DNA from 2 places in the Nocardia sp. GP40 genome. Region 1 is predicted to be linked to the other one. Evidence: riboswitches for the same ligand, from Rfam matches in the RefSeq annotation. Region 1 holds a riboswitch; the other holds the start of a gene.
The links. Region 1 has a riboswitch for cobalamin ahead of metE (5-methyltetrahydropteroyltriglutamate--homocysteine S-methyltransferase). Riboswitches for the same ligand answer to the same signal wherever they lie in the genome.
Positions count from the first base shown of each region.

Region 2: another riboswitch for cobalamin. It lies ahead of ABH933_RS38780 (CbtB domain-containing protein); the one in region 1 lies ahead of metE (5-methyltetrahydropteroyltriglutamate--homocysteine S-methyltransferase).

Region 1 covers NZ_JBNPVW010000001.1:213,950-222,669, forward strand. Annotated here, with positions in the region: gene recG (ATP-dependent DNA helicase RecG) at 1-115, shown strand, start outside; gene ABH933_RS00945 (hypothetical protein) at 126-272, opposite strand; gene ABH933_RS00950 (EamA family transporter) at 436-1,347, shown strand; gene ABH933_RS00955 (short-chain fatty acyl-CoA regulator family protein) at 1,542-2,963, opposite strand; gene ABH933_RS00960 (DUF1737 domain-containing protein) at 3,187-3,363, opposite strand; gene metE (5-methyltetrahydropteroyltriglutamate--homocysteine S-methyltransferase) at 3,438-5,708, opposite strand; cobalamin riboswitch at 5,831-6,049, opposite strand; gene ABH933_RS00970 (pyruvate carboxylase) at 6,268-8,720, shown strand, end outside.
Region 2 covers NZ_JBNPVW010000018.1:60,951-69,670, forward strand. Annotated here, with positions in the region: gene ABH933_RS38755 (MFS transporter) at 1-506, opposite strand, end outside; gene ABH933_RS38760 (MarR family winged helix-turn-helix transcriptional regulator) at 562-999, opposite strand; partial or broken gene ABH933_RS38765 (molybdopterin-dependent oxidoreductase) at 1,215-2,320, opposite strand; gene ABH933_RS38770 (DUF4185 domain-containing protein) at 2,598-4,199, shown strand; gene ABH933_RS38775 (hypothetical protein) at 4,281-4,868, shown strand; cobalamin riboswitch at 4,861-5,003, shown strand; gene ABH933_RS38780 (CbtB domain-containing protein) at 5,109-5,261, shown strand; gene ABH933_RS38785 (CbtA family protein) at 5,281-6,138, shown strand; gene ABH933_RS38790 (histidine phosphatase family protein) at 6,135-6,707, shown strand; gene ABH933_RS38795 (APC family permease) at 6,744-8,198, opposite strand; gene ABH933_RS38800 (ROK family protein) at 8,296-8,720, shown strand, end outside.

The DNA of each region.
Region 1 (8,720 bases):
GCTCGCCCGCGAGGTCGTCGAGGCCGATCCGACACTGGAGAAGCATCCGGGCCTGGCCACGATGATGCGGGCCGCAGTCGACGGCGAACGCCTGGAGTACCTGGCCAAGTCATAGGTGTGCCCGGCTACCAGCCCATACCCCTGGTGGCCGCGGCTTGCTCGGCCGCGATCTGTTCGGTCGCCGCGGATGCGACGTCGGAGTCGGCCGCCCACTCGAACCGGGAGCAGAGGTCGGTCAGCGCCTGCTTCCGTGCCGGATGGGTGATCGGCACGGTCCTGCTCGATGACGCTGGACCGGGAAGGCGCGAGCCGCATGTGGCGTTGTGTCCTGACGCCTCTTCCGATTGGAATTGTGTCGGTGCCGGGTGGGATGCTGCTCGGGAGGCAGGACCGGCGGTTGTGTGAGGAGGCCGCGGAGACAGTGGAGGTGTGCCGGTGGTCGCGATCGATTTCGGGCGGGCGCGGAGAGTCTCGTGGCCGCAGGTGTTCTCGCGGCTGCCGGTGCGGCAGGGGATCGGCGGGGTGCCGCCCACGCTGCTGGTGCTGGCCGGGATCGTCAGCGTGCAGCTCGGTGCCGCGCTGGCCACCGAGCTGTTCGCCGCGACCGGACCCGCCGGTGCGGTGAGCCTGCGCCTGGGCTTCGCCGGGGTCGTCCTGCTGGTGTTCTGGCGGTCCTCGCTGCGGATCGGGTGGCGGGCGCTGCCCGTCGTGCTGGGCTACGGTGCGGTGCTGGCGCTGATGAACCTGTCCTTCTACGAGGCGATCTCCCGCATTCCGCTGGGCATGGCCGTGACCATCGAATTCCTCGGCCCGCTCGCGGTGGCGCTGGCCGGGTCCCTGCGGTGGATCGATCCCGTCTGGGCGGTGCTGGCCGGGGGCGGGGTGCTGCTGCTGACCCGCTCGGCCGGGACGGTGCCGTGGACGGGCGTGGTGCTTGCGCTGTGCGCGGCGGCCTGCTGGGCGGGCTACATCCTGCTCAGTGCGAAACTCGGCGAAAAGACCAGCGGCGGTGGCGGATTGGCTCTGGCGATGGCGTTCGGTGGCGTGCTCACGGCCCCGATCGGCATTGCTGGGGCGGGCGCGGCACTGCTGCATCCGGTGGTGCTGGTGACCGGATTCGGGGTCGCGATGCTGTCCTCGGTGCTGCCCTATTCGGTGGAACTCGAGGCGCTACGCCGGATTCCGCCGCGCGTGTTCGGGGTGCTGATGAGCCTCGAGCCCGCCGTCGCGACCGTCGCCGGGCTGATCGTGCTGGGGCAGGCGATGAATCCGGCGGAGTGGGCGGGAATCGCGTGCGTGGTGGCCGCGTCCGCGGGCGCGACCCGGACCGGCCGCGCCGAGCCCTAGCGGAATTGTCGGTCCTCGTGTCGACCATCGCCACATGGCAACAGCGGCAATGGAATCCGTCATCGAGGGGCTGATCGTTCTCGGCTTCCCCGATGAAGACGTCCGGGACGAAGTCAGTAGGGGTTGGCGCGGGGCCGATACCCGCCGTCGAGTCCCAGGGACGGGCGGGCCCTCGGGCCGATGGATGGGTGCGCTCAGCGCACGGCGTGGGGGTACGGCAGGTCGACCGATGACGTCTCGGTGACGGCCAGCGGACGTCCGATCTGCGGAAATGCCCGCTGGGGGCAGGAGGAGCGATCGCACACCTTGCAGCCCGCGCCGATGGGGACCGCGGCTGCCGGGTCGTCGAGTTGTAGTCCACTGGAGTACACCAGGCGGTCGGCGTACTCGATATCGCAGCCCAGCCCGATCGCGAATTCCTTGGTGGCCGTGTTGAACCCGCGGGGCGCGGGGTTGGTGGTGCGAGCGACCCACAGGTAGCGGCGACCATCGGGCATCGAGGCGACCTGGGTCAGCACCCGGCCCGGATTCGCGAACGCCTCGTGCACCACCCACAGCGGGCAGCTGCCGCCGACCCGGGAGAAGTGGAATGCCGTGGCGGACTGGCGTTTGGAGATGTTCCCGGCGCGATCGGTGCGCACGAAGAAGAACGGCACCCCGCGCTGGCCCTGCCGCTGCATCGTGCTGAGGCGATGGCAGACGGTCTCGAAGCCCACCTCGAAGCGCAGCGAGAGCAGGTCGATGTCGTACCGCAACTCCTCGGCCGAGCGCAGGAACTTTCCGTACGGCAGCACCAGCGCCCCCGCGAAATAGTTCGCCAGCCCGACCCGGGCCAGCGCGCGCGATTCGCCGGACAGCGACGGGGTCCCGCCCAGCACCTCGTCCAGCAGCCGCCCATACAGCAGGAACGCCAGCGTGGTGGCGATCTGGAAGGCGCGCTGCCCGGGGCGTAGCCGCCGGGCCAGGGTCAGGGTGCGGGTCTCGGGATCGTACTGGCGCTTGGGGATGGCCGGATCTGCGCCGTCGCCGCGGACCAGCACCGTCACCCGGGCGCGCTCCTCGGCGACGCGGGCCAGCTGGCGGTCCAGCGAGCCGATGGTCAGGCCGGACTCCTCGAACAGCTGCTCGGCGGCCAGATCGAGCTGGGGGATGTGGTTGTGATGGTCGTAGAAGAAGTCGCGCACGTCCTCGTACGGCATGGGCACGCCGGGGGCGCCCGTCGGGGTCGCGACCTTGGAGGACAGCAGGTCCAGCTGATCGGTGGCCGCGCGCAGCCGGCGGTGCATGGCCACGATCGTCTTGGCCACCTCGGGCAGGCGGGTGGCCAGGTCCTCGACCTCCGCGGCGGGGGGTGCGGTGCCGCCGCCGGCCTCCACCAGCACCTCGTGCAGGTCCGAGACCAGCCGGGCGTCCGAGTCCGCCGCGAAGAACTGCACATCGAGATCGAACGTCGAATTCAGTTTCAGCAGTACCGGAATGGTGAGCGGGCGTTGATCGCGCTCGAGCTGGTTGAGGTAGCTGGGGGACAGCTCGAGGGACTTGGCCAGGGCCGCCTGGGTCATCCGACGTTCCTCGCGCAACCGCCGTAGTCGGGCACCCGCATACATCTTGCGCACTCGCAGATGGTACTGCAGGCCTTCGCAATCATTGCAGTTCCCTCGCGGATTGCCGGAAAAAAATCTGCTACTGCGAGGTACCGCGGGCCCTGTTACCGGTGCGTACTGTGCGAAGGATGATCATTTCACCGGGAGCGGGTCAGAGGTGAGGTGCCGCGGTCACCATCCGCTCCCTGGGGAGTTTCCGGGAGATAGCCGACTGAGAGCGAATGCGGAGGTACGCCTAGCGCGGGTCGAGGATCACCGCCTGGGCGGCGATGACGGTCGTGCCGTCGAAGGTCACCGACGGCGAGCCGTGGAGCCGGTAGCCCTCGTCCAGCAGGGCACTGATGCGCTGGCAGAAGGTGGCGTCGTCAGGGCCGGTGATCAGGCGGTAGCGCAGGGGTTCCGGAGTGGTCATGAGTTCGAGGGTAGCCCCGGTGCGACGGCGGCCCGTCCGGCCGAAGCCGGGCAGGCCACCTCATTCGCCAGAGCTCAGCGCACGCTGTGCGCGGCGGCGACCATGTTGCGCAGCGACTCTTCCACCTCGACCGGCCCGCGGGTCTTCAGCCCGCAGTCGGGGTTCACCCAGAGCCGTTCGGCCGGAACGGCTTTCAGGGCGGACCGCAGCGCGGCACTGATCTCCTCCACGGTCGGTACCCGGGGCGAATGGATGTCGTAGACGCCCGGTCCGACGCCCAGATCGAATCCGGCCGAGTTCAGATCGTCCAGCACCTCCATGTGCGAGCGCGCCGCCTCGATCGAGGCGACATCGGCGTCCAGCGCCGTGATCGCGTCGATGACCTCACCGAATTCGGAGTAGCACAGATGCGTGTGGATCTGCGTGGCATCCGATACTCCGCTGGTGGACAACCGGAACGCGGCCACCGACCAGTTCAGGTAGTCCGGCTTGGCCTCCGCGCGCAGCGGCAGCAGCTCCCGCAGGGCGGGCTCGTCGACCTGGACGATGCGGATGCCCGCGGTCTGCAGATCGACGGTCTCGTCCCGGATGGCAAGGGCCACTTGGCGAGCCGAATCCGCCAGCGGCTGATCATCGCGCACGAACGACCACGCCAGAATGGTCACCGGCCCGGTCAGCATGCCCTTGACCGGCTTGTCGGTGAGCGACTGTGCGTACGAGATCCATTCCACGGTCATGGGTTCCCGGCGCACCACGTCGCCGAACAGGATGGGCGGGCGCACGCAGCGGGTGCCGTAGGACTGCACCCAGCCGTTCGCGGTAGCGGCGAATCCGTCGAGCTGCTCGGCGAAGTACTGCACCATGTCGTTGCGCTCGGGTTCGCCGTGCACCAGCACGTCCAGTCCCAGCTTCTCCTGCAGCGCAACCACATCGGTGATCTCCGCGCGCATCTGCTCGCGATACTGCGCCTCGGTGATCTCCCCGGCGCGCAGCGCCGCCCGCGCCTTGCGGATGGCGGTGGTCTGCGGATAGGAGCCGATGGTCGTGGTCGGCAGCAGCGGTAGGTGCAGCCGATCACGTTGCAGCGCACGGCGTTCCTCGGCCGGGGCGCGATGTTCGGCGTCCGGGCCCAGGGCCGCCAGGCGGGCGCGGACGGTGCCCACGTGCAGGCGCGGGTCGTCGCGGCGGCTCCGGGCCGCGGTGCGGGCGGTGGTCAGCTCGTCGGTGATGGCCTCGGTGCCCTCCCTCAGCGCCCGGGCGAGCAGCTGTACCTCGCGGACCTTCTCGGCGCCGAAGGCGAGCCACGAGCGCAGCGCCGGGTCCAGCTCGGCCTCGGGCTCGAGCGAATACGGTACGTGCAGTAGCGAACTGGAGCTCGAGACAGCCAGCGAGCCGGACGCGCCCTGCAGGGTGCCCAGCGTGGCGAGCGCGTCGTCGAGGTCGGTGCGCCACACGTTGCGCCCGTCCACCACGCCCGCCACCAGCAGCTTGTTCGCCAGCGCCGGGATCGAGGTCACGTCGGAAACGGTTGTGCCCGAGACGAAGTCGAGTGCGATGCCCTCGATGCCGGTCCCGGCCAGCACCTCGAGCGCCGGGCCCGGTCGTCCGAAGTACGTCGCGACCAGCAGTGCGGGCCGCGTCGGCGCGGAAGCCAGGTCCGCATAGGTGTTCCGGACGAGCACGATCTCCTCGTCGGTGAGATCGGTGACCAGCACCGGCTCGTCGATCTGGACCCACTGCGCGTCCGCGGCGGCCAGCTGCCCCAGCAGTTCTCGGTACAACGGCAGCAGCTCCGCCAACCTGGCCAGGGGCGCCGCGCTGTCGATTCCCTTGGCCAGCTTCAGGAATGTCACCGGGCCGATGATCACCGGACGGGCCGGGATGCCGAGCTCCCGCGCCTCGCGCAGCTCGCCGAGCACCTTCTCGGGGTGCAGGGTGAATGCGGTGTCCGCGCCGATCTCGGGCACCAGGTAGTGGTAGTTGGTGTCGAACCACTTGGTCATCTCGAGCGGTTCGATGCCATCGGTGCCACGCGCCGCCGCGAAGTAGCGGTCCAGTGGGTCGGCGATGCCCGCGACCCGGGGCGGCAGCGCGCCGAGCAGGACCGCCGTGTCGAGCATCTGGTCGTAGTACGAGAAGGTGCCGATCGGCACCGAGTCGAGTCCCGCGGCATGCAGGGCGCGCAGCTGGTCGGCACGCAGGCCACCGGCCACGGCGTGCAGTTCATCCGCGGTGAGGCGGCCCGCCCAGTAGCCCTCGATCGCCCGCTTGAGCTCGCGCCGCGGCCCGATTCGCGGAATGCCGGGGACCGTCGCGGTGAACGGTGTGTGCGGAATGACAGTCATGGAATTGCTCCAGTGCTGGTAGCCACGGTCACCGCCGTATATGCGCAGACGGAGCCCAGAGTGTGTGTGTGATGCACCGGGGTCCGCCCGCCCGATCCACGAGGCGGTGGCCGCCGGATACGGCGTATCCGGCACAGCGGGCAGGTCTTCGGACTTACAGGCGCCGCCTTGACGAGCGCACCCCGGTCGTGCCGGGGTGTGTCCTACTGGCCGTCGCTTCCCAGGTGTGCACCCAGTGCTGATGACGGCGGTCGTTCCTGCATACCGCTGCGGGACAGTCCCGGATTCCCACCGGGTTCCCTCTCACCCGGCCCTGAGGGACCGGGTTCGACGCTGCCGCACGACGCTCGGGGCTCCAACTCGCCGGTGCAGCGAACCAGCTGCGTTGTCAAGCATAGGCGATCCGCGATGCGTCCACATTCGCGCACAGGCCGACGACCGAGCCGTCGAGTTTCGTCCGGATTACGCAAACTTCGCAGTTCCCCACCTGCCGTTGTTAGGATTTTGCGAACTCCATTCGAATTCGCAAGGCCTGCTCACCGGCATGTACCTTTATCGAATGTTCTCCAAAGTGCTGGTCGCCAACCGCGGGGAAATCGCCATTCGTGCGTTCCGTGCCGCCTACGAACTCGGAGTAGGGACCGTCGCGGTATTTCCCTACGAGGACCGCAACTCGGTGCACCGGACCAAGGCCGACGAGGCGTATCAGATCGGCGTCCCTGGACACCCGGTCCGGGCCTACCTGTCGATCGAGGAGATCATCAAGGCGGCCAAGACCGCCGGTGCCGATGCGATCTATCCCGGGTACGGCTTCCTGTCGGAGAACCCGGACCTGGCCGCGGCGTGCGCCGCCGAGGGCATCACGTTCATCGGCCCCTCGGCCCACGTGCTCGAGCTGACCGGCAACAAGGCACGCGCGATCGCCGCCGCCCGGGCGGCCGGACTGCCGGTGCTGAACTCCAGCGCGCCCTCGGCGGACGTGCCGGAGCTGCTGGCCGCGGCCGAGGAGATGGAGTTTCCGGTCTTCGTCAAAGCCGTCGCGGGCGGCGGCGGGCGCGGCATGCGCCGGGTCGCCGATCGGGCCCAGCTGCGCGAGGCGGTCGAGGCCGCGATGCGCGAGGCCGAATCGGCGTTCGGCGATGCGACGGTGTTCCTCGAGCAGGCGGTGATCAATCCCAGGCACATCGAGGTGCAGATCCTTGCCGACGGCCGCGGTAACGTCATCCATCTGTTCGAACGCGACTGCTCGCTGCAGCGGCGCCATCAGAAGGTGATCGAGCTCGCGCCCGCGCCGAATCTGGATCCGGCACTGCGGGAACGGATCTGCGCGGACGCGGTCGCCTTCGCCCGGCAGATCGGATACAGCTGCGCCGGCACGGTGGAGTTCCTGCTCGACGAGCGCGGCAATCACGTGTTCATCGAGATGAATCCGCGCATCCAGGTGGAACACACGGTGACCGAGGAGATCACGGATGTCGACCTGGTCGCCTCCCAGCTGCGGATCGCGGCCGGGGAGAGCCTGGAGGAACTCGGCCTGAGCCAGGATTCGATCTCGATCCGGGGCGCGGCGCTGCAGTGCCGGATCACTACCGAGGACCCGGCCAACGGATTCCGGCCCGACACCGGGCGCATCACCGCCTACCGCAGTCCGGGCGGCAGCGGCATCCGCCTGGACGGCGGGGCCAACCTCGGCGCGGAGGTCGGCGCCCACTTCGATTCGATGCTGGTCAAGCTCACCTGTCGCGGAAGGGATTTCACCGCCGCGGTGGCGCGGGCGCGGCGCGCGGTCGCCGAATTCCGGATCCGCGGCGTGTCCACCAATATTCCGTTCCTGCAGGCGGTGCTCGACGATCCGGACTTCCGGGCCGGGCGGATCACCACCTCGTTCATCGATGAACGCCCGTACCTCCTGACCCAGCGCGGATCCGCGGACCGCGGCACCAAAATCCTCACCTACCTTGCCGATATCACCGTCAACAAGCCGCACGGCCAGCGACCGACCGCGGTGTACCCGCAGGACAAGCTGCCCGCGCTGGATCTGACCGTGCCGCCGCCGGACGGGTCCCGCCAGCGCCTGTTGCGTTCGGGCCCCGAGGGTTTCGCGCAGGCCCTGCGGCAACAGCGGGGAATCGCCGTCACCGACACCACCTTCCGCGACGCGCACCAGTCGCTGCTGGCCACGCGCGTGCGCACCAACAGCCTGCTGCAGGTGGCCGGGCACGTCGCGCGGATGACTCCCGAACTGCTGTCGATCGAATGCTGGGGCGGCGCGACCTACGATGTGGCGCTGCGGTTCCTGCACGAGGATCCCTGGGAGCGCCTGGCCGCGCTGCGCGAGGCGATTCCGAACATCTGCCTGCAGATGCTGCTGCGTGGCCGCAACACGGTCGGCTACACCCCGTACCCGGAAAAGGTCACGCGCGCTTTCGTTTCCGAGGCGACAGCGACCGGGATCGACATCTTCCGCATCTTCGACGCGCTCAACAACGTCGATCAGATGCGCCCGGCGATCGATGCGGTGCGCGAGACGGGCACGGCCGTGGCCGAGGTGGCGCTGAGCTACACCGGGGATCTGTCCAATCCGGACGAGAACCTGTACACCCTGGACTACTACCTGAAGCTGGCCGAGCAGATCGTCGAGGCCGGCGCGCACATCATCGGCATCAAGGACATGGCCGGGCTGCTGCGCGCACCCGCGGCGCACACCCTGGTGACCGCGCTGCGCGAGAACTTCGATCTGCCTGTGCACGTGCACACCCACGACACCCCGGGCGGGCAGCTGGCGACGTACCTGGCGGCCTGGCAGGCCGGGGCCGACGCGGTAGACGGTGCGTCGGCGCCCATGGCGGGCACCACGTCTCAGCCCCCGCTCTCGGCGATCGTGGCCGCCGCGGCGCATTCACCCCACGACAGCGGCCTGAATCTGCAGAATGTCTGCGATCTCGAGCCCTACTGGGAGGCGTTGCGAAAGGGCTACGCGCCCTTCGAGTCCGGGCTGCCGGGCCCGACCGG
Region 2 (8,720 bases), on a different contig from region 1:
AGCTGCGCGTGGCCCACCACCTCCGCGACGAACGTCTGCCGGGTCGGATTGTCCACCACCGTAACCATTCCCAGCAGCAGGGCCAGCAGGCATACCTGCCACACCTGGGCGTGCCCGGTGAGCGCGAGCACCGCGAGCACGGCGGCGAGCACACCCATCGTCGCCTGGGTAATGATCAGCAGCTGCCGCTTGGGGAATCGATCCGCGATGAGCCCGCCGTACAGGCCGAACAGCAGCATCGGCAGGAACTGCATGGCGGTGGTGATGCCGACCGCGAAGGCGCTACCGGTGAGGGTCAGTACCAGCCAGTCCTGGGCGATGCGCTGCATCCAGGTGCCGGTATTGGAAATCACTTGGCCCGCAAAGTAATAGCGATAGTTGCGGACGCGGAGCGAGGCGAACATGCCGATCCGGTCGGAGGACGGCGGCACTCGCTCGGTGCTGGTTTCGGTCAGATCGTGGTCGTCGGTCAGGTCCTTCTCGTCGTGGGTTGTCGTCACCGTCACTGCGTGCCTCTCCGGGCACGGCGTGCTCCACGTGCGGCGCGGAAGACTCGTCAGCTCATAGCCGTGCAAGCCTTTCCAGCACCGGCGCGGCGGAACGTAGCCGCGCCCACTCCTCCTCGGTCAGCCCCCGGGCCAGGTCCGCCAGCCAGGCGTCCCGCAGCCGCCGGCTCTCCGCCAGAATCCGCGCCGCCGGTTCGGTGGCCGTAACGATCACCTGCCGGCGGTCCTGTGGGTGTGGTTCGCGCCGGACCAGGCCCTTCTCCTCCAGCAGCACGATGATCCTGGTCATCGACGGCGGCTGGACCTGCTCCTTACGGGCCAGCTCCCCGGGGGTAGCCGGACCGGTGCGCGCGAGTATCCCGAGTACCTGCATCTCCGCCGAACTCAGCGACCGCTCCACCTGCTGATGCCGCAGGCGGCGTGCGAGCCGCATGACCGCCCCGCGAAGCGCGGTCACGGCGGCGAGATCGTCCTCGGAGGTCAACTCAACCACGATTGTTTAGTTTACCTTATTACGTTGCCTAAGTAAATTTCGGGCAGGACCGCTCCGCGACTGCCGAAGGGCCGATGACCGGCCGATCTACGCGGTCGGCGTCGACGCGCGGGTGGCCGCCGCGGGTTCCACCACGTCGGCTTTCGCGACGCTCACGCGGGTGCTGTTCACCGCCGCGGTCCCCGACAGCGGGTCCACGAGTGCGGGACGGCGGCGAGGCCCCGCCGGGCCGCGTCGTCGGGATGCATGAGCGCGGTGCAGCGGTCCCGGCCCTTCACCATGGCCGGGACGTTGTGCAGCCAGGAGTTGTTGCTGCGCAGGTGACGTCGACCGATCAGGTGCAGGTCGTACTCGCCCGAACCCGCGTCGGCAGCCTCTCGCGGCAGTGCGCGAACCGCGTCGAGGAATTCGGGCGGAGCGAGATGCACTGTGCGGTCCCGTGTTCCGATCAACTGGCGCAGTCTGGCCGCAGGGGTCCGAGGTCAGCTCCACCGCGCATCGCACGAACCTTGCTGACCGTCAGCCCCTTCCGCCCACGACGCAGCACGCCGTACGGCCCCGCGGCCAGGCCCACGGCCGTCAGTCGCATCGGACTCAGCTGCGCGAATAGGGCATCGAGTACACGTCCGGTGAAACCCCGTGCGGGCAGCGGCAGTACCTGGGTGATCAGCCGGGCCAGGATCTGCCAGTCCTCCAGTCCGTCAGCCGAAGGATCGAAAACCCTTGCGTCGTACCGCAGGTTGTTGCGCACGCTGAACACCGGGAACAGGATATTGAGATCCTCGCGCTCGAGCTGGGACACCGGCGGCAGGATGATATCCGCGTGCCGGGAGGTTTCGGTGACGTACATGTCCACGGCCACAAAGAAATCCAGCGATTCCAGTGCCGCGTCGAGGCGCCCTCTCTGCGGCGTCGACAGCACTGGATTCCCGGCGTAGGTGATCATCGCGCGCATTCGCCCGGCGCCCTCGGTGAGCATCTCCTGGGCCAGCGCCGCCACCGGCAGCTCCGAGCGGAACGACCGGTACCGGCCCGAGCTGTCGGTCCACGCCCCGTGGCCCATCGGCAGGTATTTCACGAACCGCGCCGCATCCACCGGCGGGGTAGCGAACATCTGCCCGCCCGCGCGATCCAGATTCCCGGTGACCGCATTGACGGCGTTCACCAGCCAGTGCGTCAGCGTGCCGGTCACCTGCTGGCAGACGCCGATCCGCGCATACAGCACTGCCGCCTTCGCGGCCGCGTGCTCGCGGGCCAGCGTGCGGATCGTGTCCGCGTCGACGCCCGCGTGCGGGGCCGCCAGCTCGGGGGTGAATTCGGCTCCCTCGACAGTGACCAGGATCCCGCAGTGGGCCTCGCACAGGGTGCACTGCCGAGCAACAATGCGAGTGTCCATGGTGCTTCCTCTCACGCACGGATGACGATGATGCTACCGCCGGGCCGTCGCGCGGCCCAGGTTCGTGGCGCGAGGCCCCGCATCGAATGCGTCTGCGTTCGCGTGTCGTTGGCCGTCGGATAAGGTCTGGTTGTCAATTCGCACGGATGCCGAGGAGCGCGAGCGGGTGCTGCGACAGGTTGCGGTAGGTGCCGCGGTGGCCATGGTCGCGGTGGCCACGGCGCAGACGGGCCGGGCCGATGTCCTGCCGTGGGAGCCGGCCCCGGTGAACGCGTGCGGCGAGGCGGGCTTCGACCCGCTGATGCGGATGCCGAATCCGAAGGCCCCGGTCCCCCCGCCCGCCCCGGCGCAGCCGCCGACGGTGCAGGTGCAGGTGTTACAGCCGAAGATCACCCCGTTCAAGGTCCCCAAGCAGATCAACCGCACCCGGATCCCACCGGCCGCGCTCCCGGCGGATCAGTGCGCCAATCCGTGCCCGCAGCTGACGGGCGGGAATCCGCGCACGGCGCTTCCGATTCCACCGGGCACCCCCACCTGGCCGGAGGGTCCGCCGAAGCCGGCCCCGGCATCGACCACCACGACCACCACCCCCGCGCCGCCGACCTCGACGGCGACGGTCGTCCAGCCGACCCCGTGGCAGCCGCCGAAGCTGCAGTTCGTACCGGACCCCGAGACGATCCCGCTGCCTATCATGCTGCTCGGCCCGGACGTGACGGGCCCACGCCCGCAAGCGATTCCGCCGGTCGAACATCCGCCGCTGCAGCCCGCGCCCGTCACCCGGCCGGTCCCCGCGCCCCGGGTGCACGACGTGTACCCGATCAGCCAGCTGACGGGTCCGGGATCGCAGAACCGCACCGATGCGCGCTGGCAGGTCGACGACACCGACCTCGGGCTCATGTGGGAGTCGGCGCCGGGCCGCATCGCGATCGCCTTCGGCGACACCTTCGGCACGGGATTCCACGACGGCGGTCCCAGCGGCGGCGACTGGCGCAGCAACGTGCTCGGATTCAGCTCCGATCACGATCTCGCGCACGGCATGTCGATCGACAGCATGGTCTCCGACCGGCCCTGTCACGCCACCGAGCTGCTGGGCAGCTACAAAGTGAACAACTTCGAGATCACCGTGATCCCGACATCGGGTTTCGCGCTCGGCAATCGGCAGTACCTCAGCTATATGTCGGTGGCGCGCTGGTCGAAACGGCCGAGCCGCTGGTGGACCAACTACGGCGGGCTGGCCTACTCGGACGACGGCGGACAGAACTGGGTCGACGACGAGAATGCGCGCTGGGACAACATCTTCGGGCAGGGCCAGTTCCAGGTGGTGGCGATGACGCCGCACGAGGGCTACGTCTACATGTTCGGCACACCCAACGGGCGCTTCGGCACGATCGCGCTGGCGCGGGTCCCGCAGGACCAGGTGCTGAACAAGACCGCCTACCAGTACTGGGTCGACGGTTTCTGGCGGCCGACCCTCGAGGCCCCGATGCCGGGCGGCAACGGCGCCGAATTGTCCGCCACCCCCATCATGTCCAGCGTCGCCGGGGAACTCTCGGTGCGCTACGACACCGGCGCGCACCGGTGGGAGATGACCTACCTGGACGCGGTGCACAACGTCATCGTGCTGCGCAGATCCGCTACGCCGCAGGGCCTTTGGTCCGCGCCGGCCACACTTCTGAGCACCCAGGACTACCCCTCGGGCTACGGCGGCTTCATCCATCCGTGGTCCACCGCGCACGAGCTGTATTTCACGCTGTCGGAATATCGCCACTACAACGTGTATCTCATGCACGCGTCGCTGGACTGAACGTGTCCCGCCCGCGCCCTGTTGACGACGCGAACCCGCGAAAGGTGACAGGCGGCCACACCGGCCCGTAAGAATGGTGGCGTGAGGACCATGCGGCGCATCTCGGTGGTGGGTACCTCGGGATCGGGGAAGACGACGCTCGCGCAGGGGGTTTCGCGGCGACTGGGCGTCCCGCACGTCGAACTGGACGCCATCCACCACCTGCCCGGGTGGACGCCGATCGGCGACGAGGAATTCCGGGCGGTCGTGGCCGAGCGCATCGCCCGTGAGACCTGGGTGATCGACGGCAACTACCGCGGCAAACTCGGTGATCTGGTGTGGAGCCGGGCGGACACCGTGCTGTGGCTGGACCTGCCGCGGCCGCTGATCATGGCGCAGCTGATCCGGCGCACCGCGGCCCGTGTGCTGACCGGGCGCGAGCTGTGGAACGGCAATCGGGAGCACTGGCGCAACATGGTGTCCCGGGATCCGCAGCGCTCGATCATCGTCTTCGCCTGGCAGTCGCACCCCCGGAACCGCGCCCGATATCTCGCGGCGCAGTCCGACCCCGCCTACCGGGACATCACGTTCATCCGATTGCGCACCCACCGTGATATCGCCGCGTTTCTGGCCCGGCTCGGCGGGGCGGACGGCCGCGGGGGAGGAACCGGGCGCCGACGCACCATTTGACCGTTTCGGCGGTCGTTTCGTATCGTCATGTGATCGGCGATTCGTGGAATCCGGTGTAACTCCGGGACGGTCGCGCCACTGTGAGCATCGGTCACCCGATGCGAGTCAGACCCCGGACGCCGAGACATGTATCGGCCGAGGGGACGCGAGATCCCCTCCCGCACAAGGAGAGTCACCGTGGCTACGTCCTACGCTCCCCGTTCCGGCCTCGGCGCCGTCCCGCTGTCCGTCCCCACCACCATGCTCTGGCTGGCCGGCACCACCGTGCTGGCGCTGCTGGCGTACTACTTCATCGGCATCGATCAGGGCGCCGTCTCGATCTTCGGCAGCGACATGCACGTGCACGAGTTCGTGCATGATGCGCGCCATTTCCTCGGTTTCCCCTGCCACTGATCGCAGGAGACGACCCACAATGGAAAAGCGGATCATCGGCCGGGGCGTGCTCGTGGGCGCCCTGGCCGGTTTACTGGCATTCATCTTCGCCCGGCTGCTGGCCGAGCCGGTCATCGGGCGCGCCATCGACTACGAGAGCGGGCGTGACGATGCGCGCGCGGCGCTGGACCAGGCCGCCGGGCTCCCGATGCCCGATATGGGCCCGGACACTTTCAGCAGGACGGTGCAGTCGAACATCGGCATCGGATTCGGCATGATCGTGTTCGGCATGGCCATGGGCGCGCTGTTCGCGGTCGTGTACTGCCTCTGCGTGGGCCGCGTCGGCTCGATCACGCCACGGAATCTGGCGTTGCTGGTGGCCGGGGGCATGTTCCTGGCGACGTACGGGGTGCCCTTCCTGAAGTATCCGGCCAATCCGCCCTCGATCGGCCACCCGGAGACGATCAAGGAACGCACCTTCCTGTTCGTGACGATGATCGTCCTGTCCACGGTGGCGCTGATCGGCGCGATCTGGCTAGGCCGCAGGCTCCAGGCCCGCCTGGGCAACTGGAATGCCGTGCTGACCTCGGCGCTGGCATTCATCGTGGTGATGACCGTGGTGATCCTGCTGCTGCCCTCGCTCGGGCACCTGTCGGAGAACCACGCGTACGGCAACTTCGCGACCGAGACGCCGCAGCCGCTCACCGATCCCGCGGGCCACATCGTGTACCCGGGCTTCCCCGCCGACACACTGTGGCAGTTCCGGCTGTATTCCTTTGCCGCGCAGGTGATCCTGTGGATGGTGATCGGAGTCGGATTCGGCACCCTGGCGCCGCGGCTGTTCGGCCGTGCGAGCACCGCAACGCCGGACGCCCCGGCCGTCGCGCCGATCGTATGAGTCCGGTCACCCGGCTCACACTGGTGACGCACGCGCTCACCGATGCGGTGCAGGCCGCCCGCTTTCCCGCCGACGAACCGCTCAACGCCCTGGGCGAGCGGTCGGTCGAGAAGGCGGGCGGCCTGCCCGGACCGGAGCCGTCGGCGGTTTATCACGCTCCGGAGCTGCGGGCCGCACAGACCACACGGTCGCTGGGCCTGGACGGAACTCCCGAACCGGCGCTGCGCGAGCTGGAATCCGGCGAATGGGCCGGGCGGCCGATGGACTCCCTGGCGCCCGAACTGCTGATGGGCTGGCTGACCGATCCCGAATTCCGTGGGCACGGCGGCGAGTCCATCACCGATCTGATCGAACGCGTGCGCGCCTGGCTCGGCGATATCGCCGGCCGCGGCGAGCGGATCGTCGCGGTCACCCACCCCGCCGTCGTCCGCGCAGCGATCCTGTGCACCCTGTCGGCTCCCCCGGAATCGTTCTGGCGCATCGACATTCTCCCACTCAGCGCCACCACCCTGCATTACCGCGCGCCCGCGTGGACGCTCCGCGCGACCGTGCACGAACTCGCCGACTGACAGAGAGTCTCAACAGCCGGGTCCGGCCGAGCCCGCTCAGCCGATCGCCGCCGCATCCTGCTGGGACAGATACCGCTCCTGAATCTCCTTGGGCCCGAACGGCCATACCCGTTCAACGCGCGCCCAGACCAGGAAGGCTATGAGCCCCAGCACGACCCACGCCAGCGACAGCTCGATGGGATGCACGCCGGGGTTGGCCTTGTCGGCGTAGCCGTAGATGACCAGCCACCCAATCGCGGCCACGATGCTCGGTAGCGGATACAGCAGCATCTTGTACGGCCGCAGCAGGCCGGGCTGGCGGCGCCGCAGCACGGTGACCGCGGCGATCTGGGCGAAGGACTGCACGATCACCATCACGGTGGTCAGCAGCGCGATGAGCGTGGCGAGCGGCGGATGCGCCGCGCTGGCGCCCACGTGCCGGGCCAGCAGGAATCCTGCGGCGGTGATCACACCCATCGCGGCCAGCCCCAGCATCGGGAACTGGTGCCGCGCATGCAGTCTGGCGAAGGACCGGAAGAAGACCCGGTCGTGCGCGGCGTCGAAGGGCACCCGCGAGCCGCCGAGCAGCCCGGTGAACACCGAGGCGAACGCGGTGATCAGGATCAGCACGGTGACCACGTCCGCGGCGGCCTTGCCCATGGTGTGCTCCAGCACCGCCGAGGCAACAGATTGGGAGGCAACGTTTTTCGGGTCCAGCATATCGGGCCAGTGGATCACGCCCAGCACCCCGATCTGCAGCAGCAGATAGACCGCCATCACCGCGACGATCGCGTAGATGATCGAGCGCGGCAGCACCCGCCCCGGATTCTTGATCTCCGCGCCGAGATACGCGGTGGTGTTGTAGCCCAGGTAGTCGTAGATGCCGATGGTCAGGCCCGAGGCGAAGCCCAGCCAGAAGCTGCCGTGGGTCAGCGCGATCGCGTGCGCGGGCCAGGTGAACGCCAGCGCGGGATGGAAATGGGTGAAGGCAGCGAGAATCACCGCGAGCACCGACACGATCATCACCGACCACAGCACCACCGACAGGCGCCCGATGCTCTCCACCCGCCGCCACAGCAGCACCAGCACGAGCGCGACCACCGCGACGCCGACCAGGTCGCCCTGCCCGGTCGTCATGGACGGCCAGAGGTAGGCCAGATACTGCACCAGCCCCTGCACCCCGGTGGACATGATCAGCGGAATGAAAAGCATTGCGGTCCAGACGAACAGGAACGGCATCAAGCGACCGGTGCGGTACTGGAACGCCTCGCGCAGATAGATGTAGGTGCCCCCGGCGCCGGGCTGCGCGGCGCCGAGTTCCGCCCAGACCAGGCCGTCCGCCAGGGCCAGTACGGCGCCCGCGATCCAGCCGATCACCGCCTGCGGACCACCGAACGCGGCGACCATCAGCGGGATCGTGACGAAGGGCCCGATGCCCACCATCTGGCTCATATTGATGGCGGTGGCCTGCAACAGGCCGATCTTGCGGGGAAGGTGACGAGCGTCCGGCATGACGGCCTCCGGAGTGGGAGCTGATTTCAAATAAAGTTAAGTTCCTTTACTATTGCCGTCAAGAGTTCGTCAGGATTCGACGACTTACTGTGGGTTCGTGGACGGGACACCAGCACCGATGGCGACGGACGAGCAGCCGTGGAACCGGCAACGCCTGCGCAGCAACAACGAACGGCTGCTGCTCGAACAGTTGCGCACCGCCGGATCCTCCACCCGCGCCCAACTCGCCCGCGACACCGGCCTGTCCAAGCCGACCGTGTCCAGTGCCCTTGCGGCACTGCAGGCACACGGACTGGTCCGGGTGGTCGGCACCCTCGCGCCGGATCGCGGCCGCACCGCGGTGCTGTACGAGCCCGACCCCACCGCCGGATACGTGCTGGGCATCGATATCGGCCGGGCGCGGCTGCGCGCCGCGGTCGCCGACCTGGCCGGAACGGTGCTGTCCCGCGCCGACATTCCCAATCGGGCGCGCACCGCCACCGCCGTCGCCGAGCTGGCCGGCCGGGCCGCCGAGCAGGTGCT